One region of the Pararhizobium sp. LjRoot255 genome, then DNA from elsewhere that is predicted to be linked to it. Evidence: riboswitches for the same ligand, from Rfam matches in the RefSeq annotation. Region 1 holds a riboswitch; each other region holds the start of a gene.

What was found. A riboswitch is a leader RNA that binds a small molecule or an ion and turns the genes downstream of it on or off. The one in region 1 is predicted to bind cobalamin.
Region 2: linked by a shared signal. The riboswitch ahead of ACSQ2W_RS03015 (aromatic ring-hydroxylating oxygenase subunit alpha) and the one ahead of cobU (bifunctional adenosylcobinamide kinase/adenosylcobinamide-phosphate guanylyltransferase) in region 1 are both predicted to bind cobalamin.
Region 3: linked by a shared signal. The riboswitch ahead of bluB (5,6-dimethylbenzimidazole synthase) and the one ahead of cobU (bifunctional adenosylcobinamide kinase/adenosylcobinamide-phosphate guanylyltransferase) in region 1 are both predicted to bind cobalamin.
Region 4: linked by a shared signal. The riboswitch ahead of ACSQ2W_RS14545 (CbtB domain-containing protein) and the one ahead of cobU (bifunctional adenosylcobinamide kinase/adenosylcobinamide-phosphate guanylyltransferase) in region 1 are both predicted to bind cobalamin.

The regions. Positions count from the first base shown of each region.
Region 1 covers NZ_CAXUPQ020000001.1:3,291,192-3,294,777, reverse strand. The annotation lists gene cobW (cobalamin biosynthesis protein CobW) at 1-986, opposite strand, end outside; gene cobU (bifunctional adenosylcobinamide kinase/adenosylcobinamide-phosphate guanylyltransferase) at 990-1,514, opposite strand; cobalamin riboswitch at 1,656-2,053, opposite strand; gene ACSQ2W_RS15805 (cobyric acid synthase) at 2,104-3,558, opposite strand.
Region 2 covers NZ_CAXUPQ020000001.1:582,318-585,903, reverse strand. The annotation lists gene ACSQ2W_RS03025 (GGDEF domain-containing protein) at 1-384, shown strand, start outside; gene ACSQ2W_RS03020 (DUF6656 family protein) at 507-1,109, opposite strand; cobalamin riboswitch at 1,463-1,660, shown strand; gene ACSQ2W_RS03015 (aromatic ring-hydroxylating oxygenase subunit alpha) at 1,778-3,022, shown strand; gene ACSQ2W_RS03010 (2Fe-2S iron-sulfur cluster-binding protein) at 3,024-3,586, shown strand, end outside.
Region 3 covers NZ_CAXUPQ020000001.1:3,425,232-3,428,817, reverse strand. The annotation lists gene ACSQ2W_RS16440 (acyl-homoserine-lactone synthase) at 1-234, shown strand, start outside; gene ACSQ2W_RS16435 (DUF2865 domain-containing protein) at 427-1,497, shown strand; gene bluB (5,6-dimethylbenzimidazole synthase) at 1,498-2,190, opposite strand; cobalamin riboswitch at 2,235-2,448, opposite strand; gene ACSQ2W_RS16425 (SDR family oxidoreductase) at 2,491-3,312, opposite strand; gene ACSQ2W_RS16420 (phytanoyl-CoA dioxygenase family protein) at 3,400-3,586, opposite strand, start outside.
Region 4 covers NZ_CAXUPQ020000001.1:3,013,918-3,017,503, reverse strand. The annotation lists gene ACSQ2W_RS14550 (bifunctional diguanylate cyclase/phosphodiesterase) at 1-1,341, opposite strand, end outside; cobalamin riboswitch at 1,608-1,870, shown strand; gene ACSQ2W_RS14545 (CbtB domain-containing protein) at 1,918-2,094, shown strand; gene ACSQ2W_RS14540 (CbtA family protein) at 2,290-3,063, shown strand; gene ACSQ2W_RS14535 ((2Fe-2S)-binding protein) at 3,081-3,586, opposite strand, start outside.

The DNA of each region.
Region 1 (3,586 bases):
CGCGTCTCGCCCGGCGCCCAGGCGCGGTCGAAATACTGGTCGATGCGGGCGCCGACGGCCTGGATCAGGAGGCGCATCGGCTTGCCGGGCACGTCGGCGAACCCCTTAATCCGCAGCACGTCATGTTTCCCGATGACGGTCTTCAGTTTTTCGACGAAGCCCGCCGGATGAGCGATCGCACCGAGTTCGACGACGAAGCTGTCGAATTCGTCGTGATCGTGCTCCTCGCCATTTTGATGCTCCCTCTCGTGATGGGATTTGCGGTTGGCGATATCGCTTTCGCTGCCGACGCCCAGACCGAGAAGCACGGCCGCCGAAACCTCGCCGTTCTTCGCCTCGATCATCGACGGCTTGCGGCTGGTGCGGGCGGCAACCTCGTTGCGGACGAAAGCGAGGCCGGTCGAATCGAGCAGGTCGGTCTTGTTGAGAACGATCAGGTCGGCGGCTGTGAGTTGGTCTTCGAACAGCTCCTCGATCGGGCTTTCGTGATCGAGATTGTCGTCCTCGACGCGCAGGGCATCGACCTTGTCGTGGTCATCGGCAAACCGGCCGGCGGCAACCGCAGCACTGTCAACGACGGTAATGACGCCATCGACGGTGACTTCGCTGCGGATGTCCGGCCAGTTGAAGGCAGCGATCAGCGGCTGCGGCAGCGCCAGACCGGAGGTTTCGATGATGATGTGGTCCGGGCGGTTCTCGCGTTCGAGCAGCTTCGTCATGGTCGGGATGAAATCGTCGGCGACGGTGCAGCAGATGCAACCATTGGTCAGTTCGATGATGTCGTCCTCGCTGCAGGCTTCGGCACCGCAGCCCTTCAGCACGTCGCCATCGACACCGAGATCGCCGAACTCGTTGATGATCAGCGCGATACGCCGGCCGTTGGCATTCTCCAGAATGTTGCGGATCATCGTCGTCTTGCCGGCGCCGAGAAAGCCGGTGATGACGGTTGCCGGGATCTTGCCGTGGGCGGTTTTTGCGGTGGTCATGGATCAACCCTTCATTTTCAGCGGCAATCCGGCCGCGATAAAATAGACTTCCGCGGATTTCTCCGCAACGAACTGGTGCAGCCGACCGGCATGATCGCGAAAGTCGCGCGCCATGCGGTTTTCCGGCACGATGCCGAGCCCGACCTCGTTCGAAACGAACACCAGCCGCGCCCGCGCCTGCGGCAGCCAGGCGGCCAGGTTCTGAAATTCCGCCGCCATATTGCGGTTTTCCATCATGAGATTGGTGACCCAGAGGGTCAGGCAATCGATCAGGATGACACGGTCGGGCGCGTCGATCGCTTTCAGACAGGCGGCAAGTTCAAGAGGCTCCTCATGCGTCTGCCAATCCAGCCCCCGCCGGTCGCGATGCTCGTCAATCCTTGCCTGCATCTCGCCGTCCCAGGCCCTTCCGGTCGCGACGTAATGCATGCCGAGACCCGACGCTATCGCGAATTTTTCAGCGAAGGAGGATTTTCCTGAACGGGCGCCGCCAAGGACCAGCACAGGTCCCGCTGTCGTCGATGTCATGGAACGATCCCAGCCTTAATGTTCGCCGGGAAATACGCAGGCGCTGAGGCGAGAAACGCAAGAATGGCCGCTGGGGAAACGGAACGAAAAAGCCATGACAACCTCCGTGCTGGCATCGGGAGCGTCTCTCCCTGGATCGGGCACGATGCCCTGCGGATGGCAGGTCTCCTGGCTCACGGCGTCACGGACCTTTTCAAGGCCCGAACGGGTCCGCCTCGCCTTCCCGAAGTTTTCGCGCCAGATTGCGTGACCGCAATCGACGGGCATCACGAAGAGGTGGACGATTCGTAGAAATAGAGGCGTCCGGCCCCGGCTGATCATGATGCCACTCCAGTGGCTTCTCCGGTTGGACCGGCCATTCCGCAGGACGCACCGCGCGGCCTGTCCGAATACCGGCTTTCCCGGATGGCGAACCCTGACCGTTCTACAGTCGCGGGGTCGGCTGCGATAAGAATGCCCGGCTTGGGTCCATTCCTTCACATTCCCATTTACTCCCGAACCGAAACGCCGGTCCGGGAACCATCCAATGGCTGATGATTAGGCGCTCCGCCGGACCCTGTCAATTGAAACACCGGCCGCCACGAAAACGTCACGGCATCAGAGAATCGAGCCATCGCGGGTCGAGAACGGCTTCCAGTTCGATTGCGACATCATCGAGCGCCCGATCAACGGATTGACGATAGTTTTCGCCGCCGCCTTCGATGCCGAAACTTTTGAGAAGCGCAGCGCGATAGGCGTCGCTGGTGAAGAGCCCATGCAGATAGGTGCCGCTGACCTGGCCGTCCGCCGAGACGGCACCGTCCGCCCGGCCGTCGATGATCACGGCAGGACGAGCGCAGTCCGATCCGGTCGTCCGGCCCAAATGGATTTCGTAGCCCTCCAGAGCCACATCATAGATGGCGGAGCGCGCGCTGCTGTTGCGCACTGTCTTTTCAGGCGCCATTTCTGTTTCGACGGAAAGAAGGCCCAGGCCCTCGATCTCGCCCACATTTCCCTCGATGCCGTGCGGGTCGGTGACGCGCTCGCCCAGCATCTGGTAGCCGCCGCAGATGCCGATGACGCGGCCGCCGCGCCGCACATGCGCCTGAAGATCACGGTCCCATCCTTGAGCGCGAAAATCGGAGAGATCGGCGATCGTCGCCTTCGAGCCCGGGATGACCACCAAACCGGCATCGGCCGGAATGCGTTCTCCAGCGCGGACGAAGACCAGATCGACCTCCGGTTCAGCGGCCAGCGGGTCGAGATCGTCGAAATTAGCGATGCGCGAGAGCACGGGGACGGCAACCTTCAGCGCCTTGCCGCCACCTCGCGCCAGCCTTTCCAGCACGACGGAATCCTCGGCAGGCAGCCGGCCTGCACTTTTCAGCCAGGGCACGACGCCGAAACACGGCCAGCCGGTGAAGCCCTGGACAGCTTTGATCCCATCGTCGAAAAGCGAAACGTCGCCTCGGAACTTGTTGATGATATAGCCACTGATCATCCGCCGGTCTTCATCAGACAGGATCGTGTGGGTGCCGACCAGCGATGCAATGACACCACCGCGGTCGATATCGCCGACAAGCACAACGGGAACGTTGGCGCGGGTGGCGAAGCCCATATTGGCGATGTCGCCGGCGCGAAGATTGATCTCGGCGGGCGATCCTGCCCCTTCAACGACAACAAGATCACGCCCGCCGCCGACCGTTTCGAAGCTTTCCATGACGGCGGCCATCAGCCTCGGCTTCAGGGCCTGATAGTCCCGTCCTCTCGCCTGCCCTGCCACCTTGCCCTGCACGATGATCTGGCTGCCGGTTTCAGACTGGGGTTTTAGGAGAACCGGGTTCATGTGAACCGAAGATGGTATCCGCGCGGCCATCGACTGCAGCCACTGGGCACGACCTATCTCGCCGCCGTCATCCGAAACGGCAGCGTTGTTGGACATGTTCTGCGGCTTGAACGGAGCAACCTTTACCCCACGATTGGCCATGAGGCGGCAAAGGCCCGCCACGAGTACCGTTTTTCCGACATCGGAGCCGGTTCCCTGAAGCATGATCGTCTTTGTCATGACGTCTCGTCTAGCATCGCCGCCGCCA
Region 2 (3,586 bases), 2.7 Mb from region 1:
GCCGATCATCTCGCCCGCCATATCGGCGGCATCGCTCAGCAGGCCTTTCCGCCGAGCGAGCTCGCCGCGCGTTTCGACGGCGTCCGCTTCGGCTTTTTGATCAATGCGGGTGAGGAGCGGGAAGTTGTCCGCCTTATGGCGCTGCTGCGATCGGCTCTGCGCGGTGTCCATTTCAAGCACCCGAAAACCGGCCGCAGCCTTGGCAGTGTCACGCTCTCGGTCGGCGTGTGCATGTCGCGTGGTGCCGGCAATGCGTTCGATCTCGTCGGAACGGCCGAAAAGGCGCTGGCCAAGGCACAGGCCAAGGGTGGCGATAACACTGTCGTTCATGGAAGCGAGGACGAGCAGCCGACAGGGCGGGACTGGCTGATCTACAAGCGATAGGCGGCTGCCGCTACTGCATAATTCCTTAAATCGGATTCGATTTAAGGATAAAATTATGCAGCAGTTTCAATGTGCTACAGCGTCCTTTGCGCGTCAGGTTTGACGCGCGGCGCTGTAAGGCGTCAAAGGCTGTTGATGATCTTGCGGAGCCGTTCGTTGCAGGCGCCGAGCAAAAGCACGTTCTTCAAGGCTTCTTTCGGATCGCGGGTGCGAAACAGGAGGCCGTTCTCGTGGACGGTGCGGTTGAGCGTCAGCTTGCCTTCTTCCGCATCAAGTTCGGTCGCGACGGCAAAATACATCCGCGAATAGCCCAGCTTGATCTTCTCGAAGAAATGCTCGTTGGCGCCGATGTCGGAGAAGAAGTTGGCGATATAGAACGACCACCGGACATCGTCGAACTTGGCGAACTTCGTCCGCGCCGTGGTCACATGGCAATAGCCGAGATGCGGCCTGCCTGAAAGCGTGCGATGGAAAATCAGCTTCGGGAAGCGGATGGAGGCATGGAAGCCGTTGATGCGTTCGTGCGTCACCGTTCCCGCAGCCTCAAGCCTGCGGCCGGTGCGGGTGGCCACTTCCTGATGGGTCAGGTAGCGCTTTTCCTCGACGCTCCATTGCTGGGGCCGGTTGATACGCCCGGTGCGCAGGAACTCGGTGTGAACAGCTGATTTCGGCGATTGAACCGGTTTCTTGACGGAAGCAGCGTCGAAATATCGCAAGTTTGGCATCGGCCTGCACCAGGATTGCGCCAACGTGCTGATTGCACTGCGGCGGAAATATTTATGATGAAAAGCTACATTACGAGGGTTAATGCAGTCTTTCCGAGCATTACCCGCGCGCCATGGTGCGAGGCTTGCGCTTTCAACCGGGTTGTCGCGCCGCAATATGTCGCAAAGAGACGGTCTCTGCACAGAATTTGACAGTGCGTGACTGAAAAGGCGTCATCTGCCGAAAAATCAGGAGATACCATTGTTTCTGCTTATAAAATAGCCATCTTTCCGTCTGGAAACGCAACTGTGCGTGTGTCGTCATTCTGGAACCGGATGTCGCTAATCGGCGGCTGTCCGGCCGCGTCGGAAGATTAGATGAAGACACTCAAGGTGCCGCCTTTATAGGGAGGGCGGAGAATTGGGAAGCCGGTCGAAATCCGGCGCTGCCCCCGCAACGGTGGTGGAGCGAAACCTCGGCAAAAGGCCACTGGAGAGATCCGGGAAGGCGCCGCGACGGTCCGAAAGGACAGCTCCTGAGCCCGGAAACCAGCCTTGTGGCGAAATTGATGTCTTGGTTGCGGCGGGCAGCCGGAAGGCGAACCAGCATATCCACGCGCATTCCCGGCGCGGTGGTGGTTCCTTTCCTGCCCGCTTAACCGAAAAGTGGCGAGCACAAGGAAACGAACATGGATCTCCGCAGCGAAGTCCTCCGCAAACTCAAGACCCGCCGCGACGGGCACAGCCTGGAACAGGCATTCTACACCGATCCCGATCTCTACAAGCTCGACATGGAGCAGATCTGGTACAAGGACTGGCTGTTCATCGGTCATGACTGCGAAATCCCCAAGGCCGGCAACTATTTCACCGTCCAGGTCGGCGATTATCCGGTCGTCGTCGTCCGCGATCGCCAGGGCACCGTCCGGGCGCTCCACAATTCCTGCCGCCACCGCGGTTCGCGCGTCTGCGCCGGTCAGAAGGGCTCGTCGGCCAAGCTCGTCTGTCCCTATCACCAGTGGACCTACGAGCTTGACGGCAAGCTGCTGTTCGCCCGCCAGATGGGCGAGGATTTCGACAAGGCGCAGCACAGCCTGAAGCCGATCCATTGCGAAACCATCGGCGGCTACATCTTCATCTGCCTCGCCGACGAGCCGATGGATTTCCAGCCGATGCGCGACATGGTGTCGTCCTATGTGACGCCGCACAATCTGAAGGACACCAAGGTCGCCTTCGAAAGCACCATCATCGAGAAGGGCAACTGGAAGCTCGTCTGGGAAAACAACCGCGAGTGCTACCACTGCGCCGCCAACCATCCCGAACTCTGCCGCACTTATCCGGAAGCGCCGACCGCGACCGGCGTGCAGGGCGCCAAGGACGATCCGATCATCGCTGCCCATTGGGCGAAATGCGAAGCCGAAGGTCTGCCGAGCGAATTCAAAATGTCGCCGACCGGTCAGTTCCGCATTGCTCGCATGCCGCTGATCCAGGAGGCCGAGAGCTACACGATCTCCGGCAAGCGCGCCGTCAAGCGCCAGCTCTCCGACGATGTCAGCCAGAGCCACATCGGCACGTTGCTGATGTTCCACTATCCAAGCACCTGGAACCACATCCTGGCCGACCACGCCATCACCTTCCGCGTCCTGCCGCTCGGCCCTGAACTGACCCAGGTCACGACGAAGTGGCTGGTGCACAAGGATGCCGTCGAAGGTGTCGATTATAACCTCGAAGAACTGACGCATGTCTGGACCGAGACCAACGACCAGGATCGCCAGATCGTCGAGGAAAATGCCTTCGGCATCCGCTCGCCCGCCTATCAGCCCGGTCCCTATTCGCCGGAGCATGAAGGCGGCGTGATGCAGTTCGTCGAATGGTACGTCAATTTCATGCAGGATCGCCTGCATGGAGCCTCCACCCCTCTGGTCCGGGTCGCCTGACATGACGATTGCTTCATCCTTCCGGCACTTCGACGAATTGCTGCCGTTCAACGACCGGAAGCATCTCCTGGAATGTATCTCCGTCACCGCCGAGGCTCCGGATGTGATGACCTTCGGCTTCAAGGCCGACAAGGACAGCTGGTTCCGCTACCTGCCGGGCCAGTTCGTCACGCTCGAGCTGCCGGTTAAGCCGGACGATCCGGTGATGCGCACCTACACGCTGTCTTCGACGCCGTCGCGGCCCTTCTCGGTGGCCGTGACCGTCAAGGCACAGGCATCGAGCATCGGCACGCGCTGGATGTTCGAGAACCTGAAGCCCGGCATGAAACTGAAGGCCTTCGGTCCGCTCGGCGATTTCTCCTTCGTGCGCCATCCGGGCGAAAAATACCTGTTCATCTCAGCGGGCTCCGGCATCACGCCGATGATGTCGATGACCCGCTGGATGGCTGATTGCGCGCCACAGACCGATGTGACCTTCCTCTCCTGCGCCCGCCAGCCGGACGATCTGCTGTTCCGTGACGAGCTCGAGAACATCTCGCGCAACATGCCGAAGCTCAATCTCGG
Region 3 (3,586 bases), 130 kb from region 1:
TCCGGCCTCAGCCACATCGTCACCGTGACGGATGTCTTCCTCGAGCGGATGTTCCGCCGCATGGGTTGCCCCGGCGAGCGGATCGGTGAACCGCAGCGCATCGGTTCCGTCTATGCGGTCGCCGTCGCCTGGGAAGTGACACGCGAACTGTTGGAGACGATGAGAGCCGTCGCCGAGATCGGCGGATCGGTGCTCGAACGGCCGATGTCGCTCGAAACCGCCCGCGCCGCCTAACGCCAGCTTCCGGAGGGCTGCGACCGCGGCTCTCCGGCCACATCGGCAGAATTTCCCGGGTTCGCGTTAACGCTGGCAAGCGGACTGCGTTGCACCTCTTTCGAATGGCGATATGATAGGCACATGGCTTGGAGCGCGGCAATAATCCGCCGCATCCGATAGAGTGCCGGTTCGCTCAGACGAGAGAAAACAGTGATTTTCCGTTCCGTTCGCTTCGCGGCGCTTATCGCTCCGCTACTTATTGCTATGACGGCCCCTGCCGACGCCTCGACGGTGTGCGAACGGCTAAATGCGCGCCTGTCGAACCTGCCGAAGATCGTCGCCTCCACTGCCAATCTGCGCGACTACACCGGCGCAATCGCACGGCAGAACCTTGATCTGCGCAAGGCGCGCAGCGACCGGCGGCGCCTTGGATGCAGTTCCGGTAGCGTGATCGTCGTGGGTGATCCGAACGAGGAGATCTGCGAGGCCCTCGACAGCGAAATCTCACAGATGGAAATCAAACTCGAAACGTTGAAGGCCCGCCGCGAAAACCTTGTCACCGGCGGCGATAGCGAAATCAGCCGCCGGCGGATTCTTACCGCGCTCTATGTCAATCGGTGCTTCGAAGAACAGGACGAAACGGTGGCTGCGGGCGAAGAGCCGGAAACGCACCGCAACATCCTGGAGGACCTGCCGCCGATCAGCGAAAGCGACCCGCCCCTGCGCGGCAGTACCGATGTCTTCGATTTCACCCATCCGGGTGACGACTATGGCGGCAGCCTGCGGACCCTGTGCGTTCGTACCTGCGACGGCGCTTTCTTCCCGATCTCGTCGCGCGCTACGCCCGCCGATTTCCTGCGCGATGCCGAGGCTTGCCAGCGCCGATGCCCGGGCGCGGAAACAGCGCTGTATTACCATGCGCTTGCGACTGAAGAGACTGATCAGATGGTCTCGGCGTCAACCGGCGAGCCCTATATCGAACTACCGACGGCTTTCGCCTATAAGACGCGTGACCTCGGTCAGCCCGGTCAGTGCGGTTGTGCGCCCGCCCGCCAGACCGCGACGAACCAGAGCACGCCGGCAGACAGCACCGGCGTTCTTGAAATCCGAACCCGCAAGGCTGACACAACGGAGGCAAAAGCTTTGGTTGCGGACCGTCCCTATGACCCGCAGAACAGCAAGGTACGCGTCGTCGGACCGCGCTTCCTGCCCTCTCAGGAATCGTCGATCGACCTGATGCATCCGGCCGGCCCCGGATACCAGCCGCAGCAGCCCAACTGATCACTCGCCCGGTTTGATCCCCCAGGCGTCGGCAAAGACCAGCTCGTCGAGCGGCAGACGCTGCCGCCAGCCCTTGATCGCCAGTTCGGGTTCCGCGTAGAGCTGATCGACATAGCCGAGGCAAAGCCAGGCAATGATCTCGATGTGATCGGGTATGCCGAGAACTGCCTTGATGTCGCGCTCATGGAAAATGCTGACCCAGCCGACACCGACGCCTTCGGCCCGCGCGGCAAGCCAAAGGTTCTGCACCGCGCAGACCGTCGAAAACGCATCCATGCGCGGATTATGTGTCCGGCCGAGAACGACCTTGCCGGCGCGGGTGGGGTCGCAGGTGATGCAGACACTCACCGGCGCCTTACGGATACCCTCGAGCTTAAGTGAGCGATAGGTATCGCGCGCGGCACCCTCGAACATCAGCGCCGCCTCCTCATTGGCCCGCCGAAAGGCTTCAAACACCTTCCGGCGCCTGTCTTCATCGCGCACGACAATGAAGTTCCATGGCTGCATGAAGCCGACTGATGGCGCGCTGTGGGCCGCGGCAAGCAGCCGAGCGATCACGTCATCCGGCAACGGCGTTGGCAGGAACTGATCCCGCACGTCGCGGCGGGTCTCGATGGCGCGGTAGACGGCGGCGCGCTCGTCCGATGAAAATGCCTCCGCCCTGACAAGGCGGTCTTGCGGTTCCGTTTGCATCGTTTGATCCCCAACAATGCGAAACCTCCCGCCGTCCGCGCGGGGCTGGTCTATCTCGTCAGGCCGGTCTTCTGACTGCGGATCAACCGGCCTTGCCGCCTTCCCAAATCACATGAGGATTTAGTGGCAGAATTCTGAAAATAATCAGAAATTCATTATAGCAAGAGCCGTCCCCGTCACAGCGTTGGGCACGTCCCGGACTTTCACCGGATTCCCGATTCTCCCGCTTTCGCAGGCACCTGAACCAAACCGATAAAGGCATAGTGGGCCGCCGAATGCAAGCGGCCCCGCCTGTTCTCTTTACAAGGCGGCAATCGGATGCGGCGAACCATCATAGGCGCCCCAGATCGACTGGTCGAAGCAGATGACCGATCCGGTCATCAGGCCGGATTCGGCCGACGACAGATAGGCACAGGCCCGCGCCACTTCGGCAGGATCGACGAGACGGCCGAAGGGCTGGGTTGCCGCCGCCTTTTCAAGCCAGTCGCTGGCAGCCCCGTGAAACTCGCGCTGGATGCGATCCTCGCCTTCCGACGCCATCCAGCCGATGTTGAGGCCATTGACGCGGATGCGGTTACGCAGCACCGCATAGGCGGTGTTCTTGGTCAGCGTTTCCAGCGCCCCCTTGGAAGCGCAATAGGCGGAAATGAAAGGCTGGCCGGCCTTGGCCGACATCGAACCGATATTGACGATCGTTCCCTCGATCTTTTGCCGCCGCATGATCTTGATCGTCTCCTGCATCAGGAAGAACGGCGCACGCACGTTGACGGCGAACATGCGGTCGAACAGTTCCGGGCTTGTATCGATGATGGTGCCGCGGTCGGTAATCGCAGCCGCATTCACCAGTGCGTCGACACGGCCGAACTGCGCGTCACAGGCGGCGACTACCTTGCGAGCATCCTCCACCTTTCCGAGATCGGCCTGTACGTACACCAGTTTGGTACCCGTCGCCTTACCGATCTCGGCCGCCTTGGCCTCGCCTTTCGCGGCATTGCGCCCACAGATGACGATGCCTGCAGCTCCCCGCTCGGCAAACAGCGCCGCAATCGTTGCCCCGAGCCCCTGCGTGCCACCGGTCACGATGGCAATCTTGCCGTCGAGCCGCCCATAATCCTTGCTCATTCCGTTCCTCCATTTTTTGATATCCATGACCGGAAAAACGTCCGCCCGGAACCGGACGAAAGTTTGAAATATTTGGCGAGTTTGGCATCAGCTCAGCTTCTTCTGCGCCTGTGCCGCAAGCGCGGCAGCGAAGGTCTCCGCCTTCCACCCGCCGGACAGCGCCTCATGCATCAACTGCGCCTGCGTCTTCGGTGCCAGACCGCCGAGCGGCGGGTCGCGGTCCAGATTGGTCGGGAAGGAATAGCCTTCCGCGCAGGACGCGATCGCATTGGCC
Region 4 (3,586 bases), 280 kb from region 1:
CGTATCCGGCTCGACATCCAGTTGCTGCAACTCGTCGATCAAAAGCGGATCGGACAGCCGTGCTGCCGAAACATTCACCGCGATCCGTGGAACGCGCAGGCCGTGCCGCATCCAGGCACGGCGATCCTTCAACGCCGCCTGCAGGATTGCGGCATCCAGATCATCCAGCATGCCGAGATTTCCCGCGACATCGATGAATTCGCCCGGCAACAGAACCCCGCGTTTCGGATGGCGCCACCGCGCCAAAGCCTCTAAGCCGACGATGCGGCGTGTCCGCGCATCGACCTGCGCTTGGTAAAAGGGAACAAACTCTCCCTTCTCCAGGCCGCGCGCAAATTGCTTGGCAACGCGGCGCTCGTTGTTGAGCTGCGCCTTGAGGTGCGCCGAGAACACCTCCACCCTGCCCCGGCCAAGTTTCTTGGCGCGATGAAGGGCGATATCGGCTTCCGCAAGCAGGCTGGTGATATTTCTACCGGTGGCGGAAGCCAGGCCGATCGAGGCACCGGTGCGCAGCACTTCGTCATTGTGCCATATCGATTGCTTCAATTGCTGCGCCAGCCGTTCGGCAACCGTCTTCAAGTCTTCGACGGAGTTGAAGTTTGCAACAAGAACCGCAAATTCGTCGCCGCCTATGCGGGCGACGAAGGCGTTATTCGGCAATGTGGCAACAATCCGGCCGGCGATCGATTTCAGGACATCATCGCCCACCGAATGCCCGGCCGTGTCGTTGATCTGCTTGAACCGGTCGAGGCCGATATGAAGGATGGCGAGCTTTTCCAGCCCGGCATCCTCTGAAAGTTCCCCTAATCTGCGATCGAAGAAGCTACGGTTCGGCAGCCCGGTCAGGTAGTCGTGTTCGGCCGCGTATTCGATCCTCCGGGCGCTCGCCTCAAGCTCAACTGCGCGTTTTTCGGCAATGGCCTTCTGCCGCTGCAGTTCCCGATTGAGCAGCACATCCGCCGTCACGTCCCATTCCACGCCGATGAAGGTGATATTTCCGTCTTGCTCGAAGCAATGCGCCCTGGAGCGGAGATAGCGAACTTTACCGTCCGGTAGAACAATGCGATACTCTGACGAGTAGTTGCCTTTGCTCTTGATGGCATAGTTGAAATCCGCCTCGGCCTGCTCCCGGTCATCCGGATGGACCGCCTTGATCCAGAACGCCGCCTTGACGCGCTTGTTTGTCCTGCCGGTTCCATAGAGCAGGTGCATCTGCTTGTCCCAGACGACCTCATCCTTCTGCGTATCGTGTTCCCATACGCCGATCCGGGAGGCGTCAAGCGCGAGCTCCAGTCTCCGAAGAATATTCTGAAATTCCTGTTCGGACCTCGCCGCCTTCATTGTTTTCTCTATGAATGATTCTTTCCATACGGACGTGCGCGGCATTCTGCCGCAAGGTTCCTAAAGAAATATTGCCTCACAAAAACGCGAAATGTAATCCGCAATACAATCAACTATTCAGTGCTATTTCACAACAAATAGCCGTACACCGTGTAATTTGCGCTTAACCTGGAAAGATACATGTGCAAGCGAACTTGCGCAAATGGTGACGGCAAAGCGGCATCGCACGTCGTAACCTCGAATTGACATGAGCAGGGCGACATCATAATCATCGTCGATCAATTGGTTCCCTTGGAAGCGAACGTTTCCGGGGAGTAAATGGGAACGTGACGGATGGACCCATGCTGGGCATCTCAATCACGGCCGACCCCGCGACTGTAGAGCGGTCGGAATTTGTCATGCCGGTTAATCCGGCAAAAGCCACTGCGGCGGCGGGCCTGGCCCGCACCTTGGGAAGGCGAGACAGGTTCACTTGGTGCAAGCACCTGACGCCGCGAGCCAGGAAACCTGCCGGTTGATAAAGGGCATGGTGCCCATTTGGTGGGAAGTTTCCCACGCGCCATCACGGAGGTTGTCATGGCTACGTCTACAGTTTCGAGCATCCCGCTCTCCCTCAACGACCGCATCACCGCCGGTATCCTCGCCCTTCTGATCGGCGGATTCCTGGTTTTCGGCGCCGGTCTCGCGAATTCCGCAGTGCTGCACGACACCGCACACGACGTTCGCCACTCCTACGGTTTTCCCTGCCATTGATCGGCTGATGTGAGAAGCCGCGCGCTTTTCGCATTCAATCCGGCAACAGAATGCGGGTTTCCATGGAAACCATGCATCGATGGTACATGCGCCCGTGCTGCGGTACCGGGCGGCATTTGCCGTGGGGTTTTCAAACATAGCAAGCCAGAGAGCGTTGACGAGCATCCGCTCCGCTTGAACCTGGGGGGTATCGAAATGATTGTCAAAACGCTTCTGGCCGCGTTGGTGGCCGGACTGATTGCGGGTGTCTTTACGACGGTGGCGCAGACTGCGCGGGTCGTTCCGATCATCCTTCATGCCGAAGAATATGAGGGCAAGGAGCCCGCGACGGAACAGCCCGGCGGCACAGACAGGCAGCAACAGCACTCGTCGCTCAAGCAGACAACCACGATCGGCGAAATACTTGCGGCATTCTCTCCAATCACGCCGGCCTACGCCCATGAGGGCGAGCATGAAGACGAAGGCGGCATCATGTTTGGCATGAGCCGCTTTTCAGGAACCTTGCTCGCCAATCTCGTGACCGGCACAGGTTTCAGCCTGTTGCTGACCGGCATCAGCCTGCTGATCGGCTATCCCATCACGCTTCGCAACGGCGTCCTCTGGGGCGCTTGCGGTTGGCTGGCGGTCCACATGCTGCCTGCCATCGGCCTGCCACCGGAATTGCCCGGCTTTCCAGCTGCCGACCTGCATGACCGGCAGATATGGTGGATGGCGACGGTCTTGCTCTCCGGCGCAGGCCTCTATCTCCTTGCGCTGCGCCGCGAAATCGCTGCGAAAATCGCCGGCTTGGTCGTCCTCGCGGCGCCGCATATCTACGGCGCGCCGCAGCCTGCGGATATTTCGAGCCCGGTTCCGGCCGTTCTCGGCGCCGAATTCGCTGTCGCCGCGCTGGCAACCGCGCTCGCCTCGTGGATCGTGCTCGGCCTTGTCTCGGGCTTTTTCAACGACCGCTTCCTGAAATCGGCGTAACGAACCGGCTTGCAATCTTAGCCGCCTGCGCGTTCAAGATGGGCGCGCAGGCGGCACCTTTGCGTCTTCTCGTCGAGAAGCACGCAGACATCGCAAAAGGTCCCACCATCCGTTCGGTAATACAGGCAGCAACCGCTTCTGAGCCGAAAATTGCGCTCGACCGGCACGCCATCCATGATCGCGGCGACCTTTTGATAGCGCAATGCGTCTGACTTCAGCGGCGAACCTTCGGTGTTGACGATCGCGAGCGCCGAAACCATCGCTTGTTCCTCTTGCGCCGATGCCGCACCTATTTCGAGAAAAGCACCGGCAATGCCGTCGGCGGCCAGCCGCCATTGTGCAACCGATGACAAACCGGTACGGGCCTTCACCGTTTCGACAACCGGCACAAGGCTGGCAACGAAGCTGTCGTGAAACAGAGGTGCATTGTCACGGCCACGGCGAAAATGGCGGAAGCGAAAATGAAAGCGGCGGGCATCGGATGGGCAGGCCAGCGCACCCTCGCCCGCGTTCTTCGGGGCGT